3 regions of the Paenibacillus sp. LjRoot56 genome follow, and region 3 is predicted to be linked to each of the others. Evidence: predicted binding sites of a transcription regulator. Region 3 holds the regulator's gene; each other region holds the start of a gene.
The links. The regulator LexA, encoded in region 3, represses DNA repair genes until DNA is damaged. The targets are predictions, from matches to a motif close to CGAACATATGTTCG.
Positions count from the first base shown of each region.

Region 1 (4,752 bases), on a different contig from region 3:
AAATGGTTTGGGACCTTGCGATTTGCGATGCTGCATCATTAGCTAATAGAGCGGAAAGACTGACGAGCCAGTGGATGAACGGATAAAAAAGGATTGCACCTCCCACATTCAGCAGCACATGTGACCAAGCGACATAACGCCCGGCGCGCGAGCTGCTCATGCCTGCGATCACTGCAGTGACACAGGTACCAACGTTGGCACCAATGGTAATGGCAACCCCGAGCTCAACGGGGATTGCCCCTGTGGCGGCGAGGCTCATCGCCATCGCAATAACGGCTGCGCTGCTATGCACAAGCGCGGTCACCGCTGCGCCTGCGAGGATGCCCCATAGCAGGCTCGTTTGCGCCTGGTGCACGAACCAGGCGAACAGACCGCGGGACTGCAGCGCAGGCCCGATGGTTTGCATGATCTCGATGCCGAGCAGCACGAGAGAGAAGCCAGCCACCGCGAGCGAGCCGTAGCGGACGCTGCGCAGCCCTTGGCGACCGCCGTCATGCACGGCGGTCTGCGGTAGTGCCGCGCCTGCTTGCGCGGCGTTGGAGCGGGGCTCGCTTGCCTGAGGCAGCGGCCCGGCCAGCCAGCTCGCCAGCCAAACGCTGGCGCTGGCGATCAGGATCGGCACGCCGATGCCGCCCAAGCTGAGCCCGATCAGCTCAGTGGTGAGGCACGTGCCGATATTGGTTCCGAGAATCACGCCTAGTGTTCTCGGGAAGGACAGGACGCCAGCGCCGACGAGGCCGATGGCGATTACTGTGATGGCGGTGCTGCTCTGCAGCGCCGCGGTGAGCACGGTGCCGGTGATAAGACCGCGCACCGGTGTTCGGGTAAACCGCTCCAGCCACAGCTGGAGGCGGGGTCCTGCCCAGGTCTGAAGCGAGGTTTCCATTAGCTTCATCCCGAGCAGAAATAAGATAAAGCCTGTAGCAACAGGCAGTATAATAGCATGAATCATGAGAGGGATCTCCTTTTCGTGAGTGTACGACGTTTTCAACCAATATATGTGACCGTAAAGACAAGCATGACAAGCCAGATGGTATAGGTGAACGGTTTCACGCAAAGGACGGCTAAAATAATGGCAGCAGTATTTTTACATAAGAAACGCAAACCCCGCTTGGAGCAAGGACATCCGTGGGTGTATAAGAGTGAAATTGAGCGTACGGATGGGGACATTGTGCCTGGACAGCTTGTATCCGTTCAGAATCACCTAGGCAAATATCTAGCAACGGGCTATTATAACGAAGCTTCACAGCTTACGGTACGTATTGTATCGTATAACCCGATTGAGACGATGACGAAGGAGTTTTTCGTCGAAAGATTCACACGTTGTTTTCTACATCGACAGCGCTTTGTGAAAGGAGCGCAGTCTTATCGTCTGGTATATGGAGAAGCTGATTTCCTCCCAGGTCTTATTGTTGATAAATTCGAGAACACATTGGTTGTTCAGCTTTTGACTTTGGGGATGGATCTCTGCCGAGACAACATCGTCGACGCACTGGTACAAGTTATGAAGCCAGTTGGGATCTATGAGCGAAGTGACGTTTCCATACGTGAACTGGAAGGTCTGAAGCAGACGAAGGGACTTCTGTATGGAGATTGTGCGAAGCATGTTGATATTTTGGAAAATGGCCTTCGCATTCGCGTTGATATTGAGGAAGGGCAGAAGACAGGTTACTTCTTCGACCAACGTGAGAATCGCGCGGCGATCGCACCGTTGATGACTGGCTGGGGGCATCGCAGTGGCATCAATTTGACGGAAGTTGAAGAAAATGGTGTAACGCAAATGCTCCCTGTGAACGCGAATGGCAAAGTAGTGACGTTTCCACTGTGGGACGGCGCTTCTGTGCTGGAGTGCTTCTCACATACGGGAAGCTTCACGCTTAACGCGTGTCAATTCGGAGCCAAAAAAGTAACTTGCCTCGATATCTCCGAGCATGCGATTGAAAGTGCTCGTACGAACGTTGCGTTGAATGGCTTCGAGGATCGCGTCGAATTCGTCGTCGCTGATGCCTTCGAGTACTTGCGTACGCAGGTGAAGGGCTTGGATGAGCGCAAGCTTCGTGCTGTGGCTGGCGCAGCAGGTCAAGCTAAGATAGACACTTCGAAGCCTGTAGGCACTGGTGGGCGTACTTGGGACGTCGTCATTCTCGATCCACCTGCCTTCGCTAAGACCAAAAGTGCTGTGGAAGGAGCTTGCCGCGGCTATAAAGACATCAATTTGCATGGCATGAAGCTTGTGAATGAAGGGGGCTATCTCGTCACAGCAAGCTGTTCCTACCATATGCATCCTGAGCTATTCCTTGAAACGATTCATGCTGCAGCAACGGATGCAGGTAAGCTACTACGCTTAATTGAGTTCCGTGGCGCAGGGATGGACCACCCGCGTATTCTAGGCGTGGATGAAGGGCATTATTTGAAATTTGCGATTTTTGAAGTGCGCAGCAAATAAACTGATATAAGTGAGCGAAGCTAGTTAATCTGGCTTTGCTTTTTTTATTGAGTTTTATGGTGTTGGTGGGAGGGGGCTGCCACCCAATAGTCCGATATCGACGTCTAGATAATGTTCTGTAAAGTTGTGTAAGGCGTGTATCAGATAGTTTTCATAGCGTATCCCTTTTTGTTTTTTGCGTTCCATGCTATAATGATAGAATGTATGTTCGTATATGATTCCGCCAATTAAACCCCTTAGATCCCCCTCCATCATCTACCACGCCGACTCACAACCAAAAATATGCTAGAATAGAGAGATAGAATACGAGAATTGCTTACGAAGCAAGCTTTCCGACGGAAAGTGTTAGGAGGCCTTGAATGTCCATTCGATTCGTGATTGGTAGAGCCGGAAGCGGCAAGAGTGAACGTTGTCTGATTGAAATGAAACAGCAGCTGGCATCGGCGCCCGAAGGTGATCCGTTGATTTTGCTTGTTCCTGAACAAGCTACATTTCAAGCTGAGCATGCTCTGGTATCGGATCCAAGTATTCGTGGGATGATCCGCGCGCAAGTATTAAGCTTTCACCGTTTAGCTTGGCGTGTCATGCAAGAAGAAGGCGGGACAGCTCGTCTGCCTATTGATGATACAGGAAAGAAACTGCTGTTAACGAGCATTTTACATAAATATAAGGATAAACTCCGACTCTTTGGTCATTCCGCTGAGCAAATGGGCTTTATCGACCGATTGAATCAGCTCTTTACGGAAATGAAACGCTATTGTGTGACGGCTGAACAATTGGAAACGCATGAGAATAAGCGAGTCACTAACCTGGGTGAACACGGTTTGCTGCGGGACAAAATGCATGATATTCAACTGGTGTATCGTCAATTTGAGGCAGAGCTTGCGAGGCAGTATTTGGACGGAGAAGATTACTTGACGCTGCTCGCTGAGCAAGTTCAGAACTCGGTTTATTTGCGTTCAGCGACAGTCTGGATTGATGGATTTCATGGCTTTACACCGCAAGAGTTCAAGGTGCTTGGTGCACTGTTTGCTACTTGTAAGCAAGTAACGATTACATTATGTCTGGATCGCGAACTGCAGGCGGGTGATACCCCGGATGAATTGGATTTATTTCATCCGACAGCTACGACGATGGTACGTTTACAGGATATGATATGGCAGCTGGGTCTTGGTGCGGCTGAAGTTCTTCATCTCGGTCAAGAGCGTTCACCGCGATACGAGGATAGTCCTGCGCTTGCCTATTTGGAGCAGAATTTTGACCGTCGAATCGGTGGCGGAGCTCCGAAATATAAGCCTTCTCCAGGAGAAAAGATTGGCGACCAGCTCGTCATTAGGGAAGCCGTTCATCGTCGCGCAGAAGTTGAGGGTGCAGTACGTGATATGCTTCAGCTAGTTCGAGAACATGGTGTGCGTTGGCGTGAAATGGCTATCATGGTGCGTAACATGGAAGGGTATCAAGATTTGTTAAACATGGTGCTTACCGATTATGAGATCCCTCACTTTTTCGATCAGAAGCGTTCAGTGCTGCATCATCCACTTGTGGAATTCATTCGCTCTGCGCTCGAGGTTATACAGCATAATTGGCATTACGATGCTGTATTCCGTTGTATCAAAACAGATTTACTGCTACCTCCTGATGCGACAACGCAAAGGACTGAGCTTGATAAATTAGAGAATTATGTGCTTGCATTCGGGATACAAGGCTTTAGATGGACCGATGGCAAGCCATGGACGTATAAATTTCGTGCCAATTTGGAGCAAGCAGAAGATGGGATAAATGAACAAACCGCGGAGCTTCAAGCTTTAAATACGAGTAAATCGTGGGTCGTTGGTCCATTGTTGGCGTTATCCAATCGCCTTACACAAGCGCGTACGGTAAAGGCTCAGGTCGAAGCGGTTTATGAGTTATTGGTAACCGTTCAGGCGCCAGAGAAGTTAGAAGCGTGGACTCAGCAAGCAACACTTGATGGAAAGCCAGAAAAGGCTCGCGAGCACGGTCAAATGTGGAACAGTGTCATGGATATGCTTGATCAATTGGTAGAAACCATGGGCGATGATGAACTTTCCTTAGAGCTGTTTAATGGCCTGATTGAAACTGGGATGGAAAGCATGAAGCTGGGGTTAGTTCCGCCATCGATGGATCAATTGCTGATCGGAAGTATGGATCGAACTCGCTCAAGCGGGATTCGGTATGCGTATATATTAGGTGTGAATGACGGGGTTATTCCTGCGCAGATGGCTGAGAAAGGTGTGCTCACAGAAGCCGAACGTAGTGTTCTCATGGACTCTGGATTACCAATGGCG
Region 1 covers NZ_CAXURV020000002.1:976,439-981,190, forward strand. Annotated here, with positions in the region: gene ACSQ8O_RS16725 (Na/Pi cotransporter family protein) at 1-952, opposite strand, end outside; gene ACSQ8O_RS16730 (class I SAM-dependent rRNA methyltransferase) at 1,073-2,446, shown strand; gene addB (helicase-exonuclease AddAB subunit AddB) at 2,806-4,752, shown strand, end outside.
Region 1: the regulator LexA is predicted to act here: its motif matches at 2,644-2,657, upstream of addB (helicase-exonuclease AddAB subunit AddB).

Region 2 (4,752 bases), on a different contig from region 3:
TTCCTACCTTGCTGAACAAAGTAAGTGAAGTTGAAGGAATTGAATGGGTACGTCTGCACTATGCATACCCGGGCTTCTTCAGTGATGAACTGATTGAAGTGATGGCAACGAATCCTAAAGTATGCAAGTACATTGATATGCCTTTACAGCATAGTGAAGATTCTATTCTTAAGCGTATGCGTAGACCAGGCCGCCAAAAGGATACACGTGAACTCGTTCGTAAAATTCGCGAATCCATTCCTGATGTTGCCTTGCGTACGTCGCTTATTGTTGGTTTCCCAGGTGAGACTGAACAAGATTTTGAGAACTTGAAACAATTCGTGCGGGATGTTCAGTTCGATCGTCTTGGTGTGTTTGCCTACTCCAAAGAAGATGATACGCCAGCAGCAAGACTGCCGGATCAAGTGCCTGATGATGTAAAAGAATACCGGGCTAACGCTATTATGGAAATTCAACGTGAAATTTCGAATATTCGCGGTGGTCGACGTATTGGGCAAGAAATCGACGTGCTTATTGAAAGATACGATGGCAGAAGCGACGTTTATATTGGACGCTCCCAGTTCGATGCACCTGAAATTGATGGTGAAGTATTCGTTTCGAATGCGAAATTGAACATTGGAGAACTTGCGAAAGTTCGTGTTACCCACTCCTATGAGTTTGACTTATCCGGGGAGGTAATTGCATGAACTTAGCTAACCGCATCACCGTAGCGAGAATTTTATTAGTACCCATCATCATGTTCTTTTTGTTGATTAAGGTAAAATTTCCTCAAATACGGATAGAGGAGTTTAGCATAACGTATAATCAAATTATTGCTGCTTTAATTTTTATTATTGCTGCGAGTACAGATAGCTTAGATGGTTACATTGCTAGGAAACGTAATCTTGTTACGAATCTGGGCAAGCTATTGGATCCATTGGCAGACAAGCTGCTTGTTACCGCTGTACTTGTTTCACTAGTAGAAATGGATAAAGTTGATGCTTGGATCGTTATTGTCATTATTAGCAGAGAATGGGCTGTGACTGGACTTCGTCAAATTGCCCTCTTAGAGGGTACGGTCATGGCGGCCAGTAAATGGGGTAAAGCGAAGACCGCGGCTCAAATTACAGCCATCATTGCACTGCTGATTAATAATTTTCCATTTACGTTTCTAGATTTTCCCTTTGATGTTATAGCTAGTTGGGCTGCAGCAATTATTACCGTTTATTCAGGTGTGGAATATTTCGTTAAAAATAAACACGTCATAGACTTTTCGGAAAAGTCATAGTTCCATTAAACTTACCTCTAAACGCGGTCGATCAATAACGAGCGATCACGTTAGAGGTTTTCTCATTTTAAGGAGGTTTCGTACATGAAAGCAGAAATCATTGCGATAGGAACAGAATTGCTGCTTGGTCAAATCGTGAATACCAATGCGCAGTTTATTTCTAGAGAATGTGCAGCACTAGGGATTGATATGTACTTTCAAACGGTTGTTGGGGATAATGAACAGCGCTTGTTGGACAGTTTTCGTTTAGCTGCATCTCGAGCTGATGTCGTGATTTGTACAGGAGGATTAGGGCCAACACAGGATGATCTGACTAAGGATGTGTTAGCTACACTGACGGGACGTAATCTGGTGCTTCACGAGCCTTCTATGGAGGCTATTTCTGAGATGTTTGTTTCTAGAGGGATTCATATGGTGGAAAGCAATCGTCGTCAAGCCCTTATGCTAGAAGGAAGCGATCCCTTACATAACGAGACTGGATTGGCTGTGGGAAATGCGCTCACTTTCGAGGGGACACATTTCGTGCTTTTACCAGGACCTCCTAAAGAAATGAAGCCGATGTTTACAAAATATGCAGTGCCGTGGCTTCAGTCACGAATGACAGTTGAAGTTCCGCTGTATTCGAAGATGCTAAAGTTTGCAGGCATAGGAGAGTCCAATTTGGAGTATCTGTTGTTGGATTTGATTCAATCACAGACCGACCCGACAATTGCCCCTTACGCCAAAGAAGGTGAAGTAACAATACGATTGACAACGCGTGCCCATGCGGAAGTAGAAGGCGAGTTAAAGCTGAAAGCTACGGAAGCTGAAATTAAGAAGCGACTTGGTGAGTATCTTTATGCGGATCAGGACGTCCCTATTGAAGCGATTGTCTTGCAATTGCTGGCGGCTAGCAAGAAGACGCTATCAGTCGCTGAGAGCTGCACAGGAGGTTTACTTAGTGATTTAATAACGACAGTGCCAGGTAGCTCAGAATCTTTCTTAGGTGGTATTATCGTTTACTCAAACAAGTTAAAAAATAAGCTGCTCGATGTGCCAATGGATATTTTGGAGGGGGAAGGTGCTCCTGGTGCTGTTAGCAGCGAAACAGCTCTCATTTTAGCCGAACAGTTGCTAGTTAGGACTGGTAGTGACTTTGGCATCTCCGTGACCGGTGTGGCAGGTCCAAGTCCGTCTGAAGGGAAGCCTGTAGGGCTTGTCTATGTGGGATTAGCACAAAAGAATGAGAAGACGGAAGTATTTACTCTCCAACTATCTGGCAACAGGGAGTCAATTAAATTAAGGGCTGCTAAGCGTGCAATCTATCAATTGTGGAAACAGTTGAAAGAAAACTAGAAATCCTCTATAATCAGAGTTAGTTAACGGAAGAACCGTAGCAAAGCGATAACTTTGTTACGGTTTTTTGTTTGTTCGCAAAAAAAACGAATGTATGTTCGAAAAAATGCTTGGCAAACATGCCAAAACAAGTTATCATATACCTATAATGATAGAAGGAAGTGGTCGTTTTGTCAGATCGTCGTGCCGCGCTAGATAATGCATTACGTCAAATTGAGAAACAGTTCGGAAAAGGCTCCATTATGAAACTTGGAGAATCTACGCATATGCAAGTTGAAACGATTTCTTCGGGCGCACTTGCTCTGGATATCGCACTTGGAATAGGTGGATTCCCACGCGGAAGAATTATTGAAGTTTACGGACCAGAGTCATCAGGTAAAACAACTGTAGCTTTACATGCGATTGCTGAAGTTCAAAGAGTAGGTGGACAAGCTGCCTTTATCGATGCGGAGCATGCGTTAGATCCTTCCTATGCAAGCAAGCTTGGTATTAATATAGATGAGCTATTGCTTTCCCAACCAGATACAGGTGAGCAAGCACTTGAGATCGCGGAAGCACTTGTTCGTAGTGGTGCGGTAGATATTATTGTTATCGACTCCGTTGCAGCACTAGTACCGAAAGCAGAAATTGAAGGCGATATGGGAGATTCTCACGTAGGTCTTCAAGCGCGATTGATGTCACAAGCGCTTCGTAAGCTGTCTGGTGCAATCAATAAATCTAAAGTCATCGCTATCTTTATCAACCAATTGCGTGAAAAGGTTGGCGTTATGTTCGGAAATCCAGAGACAACTCCGGGTGGACGTGCACTGAAGTTCTACTCTTCCGTTCGATTGGATGTTCGTCGTATTGAAACTATCAAGCAAGGCAATGACATGGTTGGTAACCGTACGAGAATTAAGGTCGTTAAGAACAAAGTAGCACCTCCATTTAAACAAGCTGAAGTCGATATTATGTACGGTGAAGGTATCTCACGCGAAGGTAGCATTATTGATATCGGAACTGAGCTGGATATCGTGAATAAAAGCGGTGCGTGGTATTCGTATGAAGGTGAGCGTCTTGGCCAAGGACGTGAGAATGCGAAGCAATTCTTGAAAGATAATAAAGCGATCTCAGAAACGATTGAGCTAAGAATTAGAGAGAATAGTAACTTGATTAAAGTTGTTGGTCCGAACACGGATGAAGAAGAAGACGAGCTGGAAACAGCTTTTGAATAGGTTTGAAAAATAGGATGGATGAAGCACCTTAACCTTGTGTTGGGGTGTTTTTTCTTCATTTGGGGGATTATTGAGATGAATCACGAAGAGGAAGAATTACAAGTAATAACCAAAGTGGAAAAACAAAAACAAGGAAGACATCGCTATAACATTTATCTGAATGAGGAATACGCTTTTTCTGTGCATGAAGATATTCTGATCAAGCACCGTTTAAACAAAGGAGAATCCCTTTATCAGCAAGCGATTGAAGCTATCATTTTAGATGAAGAGCGAAATATGGCCTATGTAAAGGCGCTCCATATGGTAGGAAGACGTCCGCATTCGCTCTCAGAGGTGAAGCGTAAATTGAAAGAAAAAGGTTTTGAAGCGCCTATTATTGATTGGGCGAGTGACAAGCTTATTGAAAATAAATACATCAATGATGAAGAATTCGCTAAAATGTGGACGGACAACCGGGTGATTTCTCAACGCAAGGGACGTAATCTGATTCGACAAGAACTCCAACAAAAAGGGATTCATCAAGATGTGGTTAAAAGTACCATGGAGTCAATTAATCCAGAAGATGAGTACGTCGGGGCACTGAAAATAGCGAGAACGAAATGGAAGCAAACCTCAGGAAAACTAATGGATAGAAAGCGTAAAACTGCGGCATTTCTAATGCGAAGAGGTTACACGGGTGCTATTGTTACTAAGGTATTGGGGCTCATAAGCAATGAAACGGATGAGGAAGAATTGGAATTTATGGAGGATGGATTCGAAGATAATTAACTACATTAATTAATTGCAATAAACTTAATGGCATTAACTATTTGCATTTGAGTTTTGGGTCTAAATAATCAACTCTTGGACATTCGCTTGACAAGCTTCTTCGACAAAAGATAAAATAACAGTGTATATTTTCATAATGTATTCAAAATCATACTAATTTCATTGATT
Region 2 covers NZ_CAXURV020000002.1:1,360,448-1,365,199, forward strand. Annotated here, with positions in the region: gene rimO (30S ribosomal protein S12 methylthiotransferase RimO) at 1-686, shown strand, start outside; gene pgsA (CDP-diacylglycerol--glycerol-3-phosphate 3-phosphatidyltransferase) at 683-1,267, shown strand; gene ACSQ8O_RS18620 (competence/damage-inducible protein A) at 1,352-2,602, shown strand; gene recA (recombinase RecA) at 2,773-3,816, shown strand; gene ACSQ8O_RS18630 (regulatory protein RecX) at 3,892-4,584, shown strand.
Region 2: the regulator LexA is predicted to act here: its motif matches at 2,690-2,703, upstream of recA (recombinase RecA).

Region 3 (4,752 bases):
TTTAGGGCTGCCATACCTACCAAAATGGTCATGAAATATGAACGTGATTCGAGCTAAGAGCGCAGTTCTGCGCTTCTGGTAGCTATTCACCGCCTCTTTTCCAAGTAACCATTTATAGTAACCGCTCCGGGAAACCTCAAGCGTCTGACACATCTTCTCCATTGAAAATTCGGAACGATGCTTTTCAATGAACTGGAACCTTAGTTCTTTGGTTTGCTGAAGATGTGTACGGCCTTTTTTACGATCGCAAGTTCTTCTTGAGCATCTGCAATGAGGCGATCTTTATCTGCAAGTTCGCGGTCTTTCTCTTTCAAAAGCTGTTCTAACTGGCGGAGTCTTTCTGGTGTTGCAATGGATTCACTTTCAAACTGTCTATATTTCGCTACCCATTGGTGCAGGGTTCCTGCCGGAATGTTCAATTCCTCGGCTATCTGCGTTACCGACTTCGTTTGTTCTTGAATAAATTTTACCGTCTGTTGTTTAAATTCATCATTATACCGTTGCCGCTGTTCACCCAAAATGAACACCTCCTGATAAGATTATTATCCTCATCTCTTAACAAGGTGTCTACTTTTTATTCTAGTTCCATACCTACAGTTAATTTTAACCATTTTACTCGAATAGAACAAAAGTGGCAGAATTAACTACATGTTTTCCATCTAAATCGAGTTTTCGAGGAGATTCATCGAAAATAACTGTATGTTTTCCAGTTAATACAAGTTTGTATAATATTACTTCGGCTAATCTAAAGCTACAAACTCCGCTAACAACGACGGCATGACGAGAATACGGCGTTCTTACCTCGCTCATCTGTTCTTGCTTCATTGCCAACCTCTAAGGGGGTATTGTATGATAAGAAGGACCAATACATACTTATCGCCTGTCAGACTCGTTTAGAATGAGCTGATGGGCTTTTTAACGCGAAGGAGAATAATTGAACTATGGACAATTTCAAACGAAATATAGAGAAGTATGCAGAGTTAGTAATCCGGATCGGGGTTAACTTGAATAAAGGCCAAGATTTGTTGGTTGAAGCTCCTATAGAAACGTTGGATTTAACAAGATTAATCGTTCAGAAAGCGTATGAAGCTGGGGCGAATTTTGTCCATGTGCATTGGCAGGATGATGTCATTACTCGGAATAAATTTGATTATGCATCAGAAGATTCAATGGACTATTACCCTGAGTGGTATACGACGATGCTCGAACGTTTTGTTGAAAACGGAGGAGCCTTATTGAACATTAAGGTACCAAATCCGAATCTATACGATGGTATTGATGCCAGTCTGATTTCAAGAGCTTCCAAAGCCGCTTCAACAGCAAGAGCCAAGTATCAGCACTATGTGCGTACAGGTGAGTTTAGCTGGTGTTTAATTAAAGCACCTACAGAAGCTTGGGCTTCGATTGTGTACGCGGATTTGCCAGAGGAGCAGCGTATTCCTGCGATGTGGGATGCTATTTTCCAAATCAACCGTGTGTATGAAGAGAACCCCGTGGCAGCTTGGCAGTCCCATTTGGATACGCTGAAGGCCACGCATAACATATTGAATGAAAGAAGCTATAAAGCTTTGCGATATCGGGCTACGGGTACTGATCTGCGTGTCGAGCTGCCGGAAGGACATATTTGGCTAGGTGGAGATAACGAGAACGCTCGCGGTGTCCGCTATGTAGCGAATATGCCGACGGAAGAAGTGTTCACCATTCCAAACCGAACAGGTGTTAGTGGTACGGTAGCGAGTACAATGCCATTGAATATTAATGGCGCTTTAGTGGATCGGTTTACCTTTACCTTCGAAGCGGGCAAGGTTGTGGACTTCCAAGCGGAGGTTGGTTATGACCATTTGGCACGTTTACTGGATATGGATGAAGGGGCACGTTATTTAGGTGAGGTTGCACTCGTTCCGTTTGATTCTCCGATTTCTAATTTAAATCGTATTTTTTACAACACTGGCATTGACGAGAATGCTTCTTGTCACTTAGCGTTGGGTAGCTGCTATCCGATTAATTTGAAGGATGGTACCAAGTTATCGAACGCTGAGTTGAAAGATCGCGGAGGGAATAGCTCCTTGATTCATGTGGATTTCATGATTGGTTCTGCGGAACTTGAAATCGATGGAGAACTAGCGGATGGGACGATCGAACCGATCTTCCGGGCAGGGAACTGGGTATTGACGTTTTAAATGTGAGAAAAACTTCTATCGAAGTCCTTCAAGGAAGAATGACCGCGTTTAAATGGTGGTTTTTATCGCCAATAAGAATTTGTTCTTCAGGGTACTGGAAACTTATAAATTCTTATGTGGTAAAAAGCAAGGCTCTCAAGTGAAAGTTCACTTTGAGAGCCTTGCTTTTTTTGCGGGATCTGCCGTTCTTACATATCCCGGAACAAGCCAATTACACGTCCAAGGATCGTTACATTCTTCAATAGAATGGGTTGTAAAGCGGAATTCTCCGGTTGAAGGCGAATATGATCCTTCTCTTTGTAGAAACGCTTAACAGTAGCTTCATCATCTTCTGTCATTGCTACAACGATATCACCGTTATTCGCTGTTTGTTGTTGTTTAACGATGACATAGTCGCCATTATGAATACCAGCTTCAATCATACTGTCACCCATAATGCTAAGCATAAACACGTTGTTGTCACCAACCATACTTGAAGGAAGTGGGAAATAATCTTCAATATTCTCAGTGGCCGTAATAGGAACACCAGCCGTTACTTTACCAACAAGGGGAACACGAGCGACGGAGACAGCGAATTGGGATTCGGCACCATCCAGCCCTAGAATTTCAATTGCACGCGGTTTGGTAGGATCTCGACGAATCATGCCTTTTTTCTCAAGACGTTCCAAATGGCCATGTACGGTAGAACTGGAGGCTAGTCCAACTGCTTCGCCGATTTCACGAACGGAAGGCGGGTAACCCTTATCTTTCACTTCGTTCTTAATGAATTCCATTATTGCTTGTTGACGCTGCGAAATTTTACTCATAAGATATCACTCCAATACTGGGAATCATTACCCAAAGTATAACATAGAACCCGAGTTCGTACAAACATAAGTTCGAGAAACGGTTGACTCAAACATGTGTTCGTGTTATTCTAATAACAGAACAAATGTTTGGGGGATGAATGATATGTATATGGCTTATTCACAATCTAACGGAACAACAACACTTCGTGGTACTGCTCATACATCCAAAGGGATGACGATTAAACGGGGTTATTCGAAGCTACTACTTCGTTTCATACTGATAGCAGTAATTCTTGGAACTGTGTTTTCGTTCGGTGCGATCGTACAAGCCTATGCAGGTGATGGCAATGTTACCGTGTCTACACCGATCATTTCCGCGCAATTATCAGCGAAAGCTACTCAAAACGAGAAAGTTGTTATTCAAAGTGGTGATACTCTTTGGGGGATTGCAGAAGCTCACAAAAAGAAGGGTGAGAACACGCGTTCTTATATCGAGAAATTGAGAGCATTGAATCACTTATCGAACAGTTCATTGCAAGAGGGGCAAGTTCTACTACTACCTGTATGAGCTAATTCTTAGTTCACTATATAGATGATTGTTCGAGACATAGCCGTCTGTTGCTATGTCTCTTTGCGTTGTATCCTTGACAATCCTAATCGGTGATGGCAAAGTAGTACTCATATTGAAATTTTGACTGGGAGGATTACAATGAGTGACAGCATGGATAAGACGATTGAGCGAATCAATGAACTAGCTCGAAAGGCGAAGACAGTTGGCCTAACGGATGCAGAGATTGATGAGCGAAATGAGCTAAGGAAAATCTATATTAATGCGTTCAGGGGTAACCTGAAGGTTCAACTAGATTCCATTAAGTTTACTGACGAAGAGAAATAAGCCTACTACAATAGATACTACATTCAAAGGGGAAATGAATGATGACGTTGAAAGCTGTGCTATTTGATTTGGATGATACGCTGTTATGGGATGATCGTAGTGTGGAGGAAGCTTTTGCTGCAACATGCGCAGAAGCCGCGAAGCAAGTCAATGGGTTGAACCCAGAGGAATTAGAAGCATCTGTTCGTAAAGAAGCAAGGAGTTTATATGAATCTTTCGATACGTTCCCATTTACCAAAATGATTGGGATTAACCCATTTGAAGGACTATGGGCTAACTTCACACAAGGCGAGGATGAAAACTTCCGCAAATTAGAGAAGCTAGCACCTGGCTATCGCACAGAATCTTGGACAAAAGGGCTTGCAGGATTAGGGATTGAAGATCGTGACTTAGGGTACAAGCTGGGTGAATTGTTTGCAGCCGAACGCCGCAGTCGTCCCTATGTATATGAAGAAACCTTCCGTGTACTAGATGAGTTGAAAGGCAACTACAAGCTTCTTCTTTTAACGAATGGCTCACCGGATTTACAAAAAGAGAAACTAGCAGGGGTTCCTGAGATTGCTGCTTACTTTGATCATATCGTAATTTCTGGAGAATTTGGACAAGGAAAGCCAGCTGCGGCGATTTTCAATTATGCACTGGGTCTGCTTGAAATTAATGCGGAGGAAGGCATCATGATCGGGGATAAACTGACGACAGATATTTTGGGATCAGGAAGCATTGGAATGCGTAATATATGGATTAATCATCATGGGCTTCAAAGTGGCGATGAGATCGTACCTGCTTATGAAGTGTCACGACTTCAAGAAATTTTGCCGATTATCAATAATGGTTAATTTCGTATAGAAATAAAGCCCAACAGCTACTTAAGACGCAATGGTCTGAAGTG
Region 3 covers NZ_CAXURV020000004.1:619,876-624,627, reverse strand. Annotated here, with positions in the region: gene ACSQ8O_RS28700 (IS3 family transposase) at 1-189, opposite strand, end outside; gene ACSQ8O_RS28695 (transposase) at 201-527, opposite strand; gene ACSQ8O_RS28690 (aminopeptidase) at 942-2,180, shown strand; gene lexA (transcriptional repressor LexA) at 2,369-2,986, opposite strand; gene ACSQ8O_RS28680 (LysM peptidoglycan-binding domain-containing protein) at 3,132-3,536, shown strand; gene ACSQ8O_RS28675 (DUF896 domain-containing protein) at 3,678-3,863, shown strand; gene ACSQ8O_RS28670 (HAD family hydrolase) at 3,905-4,699, shown strand.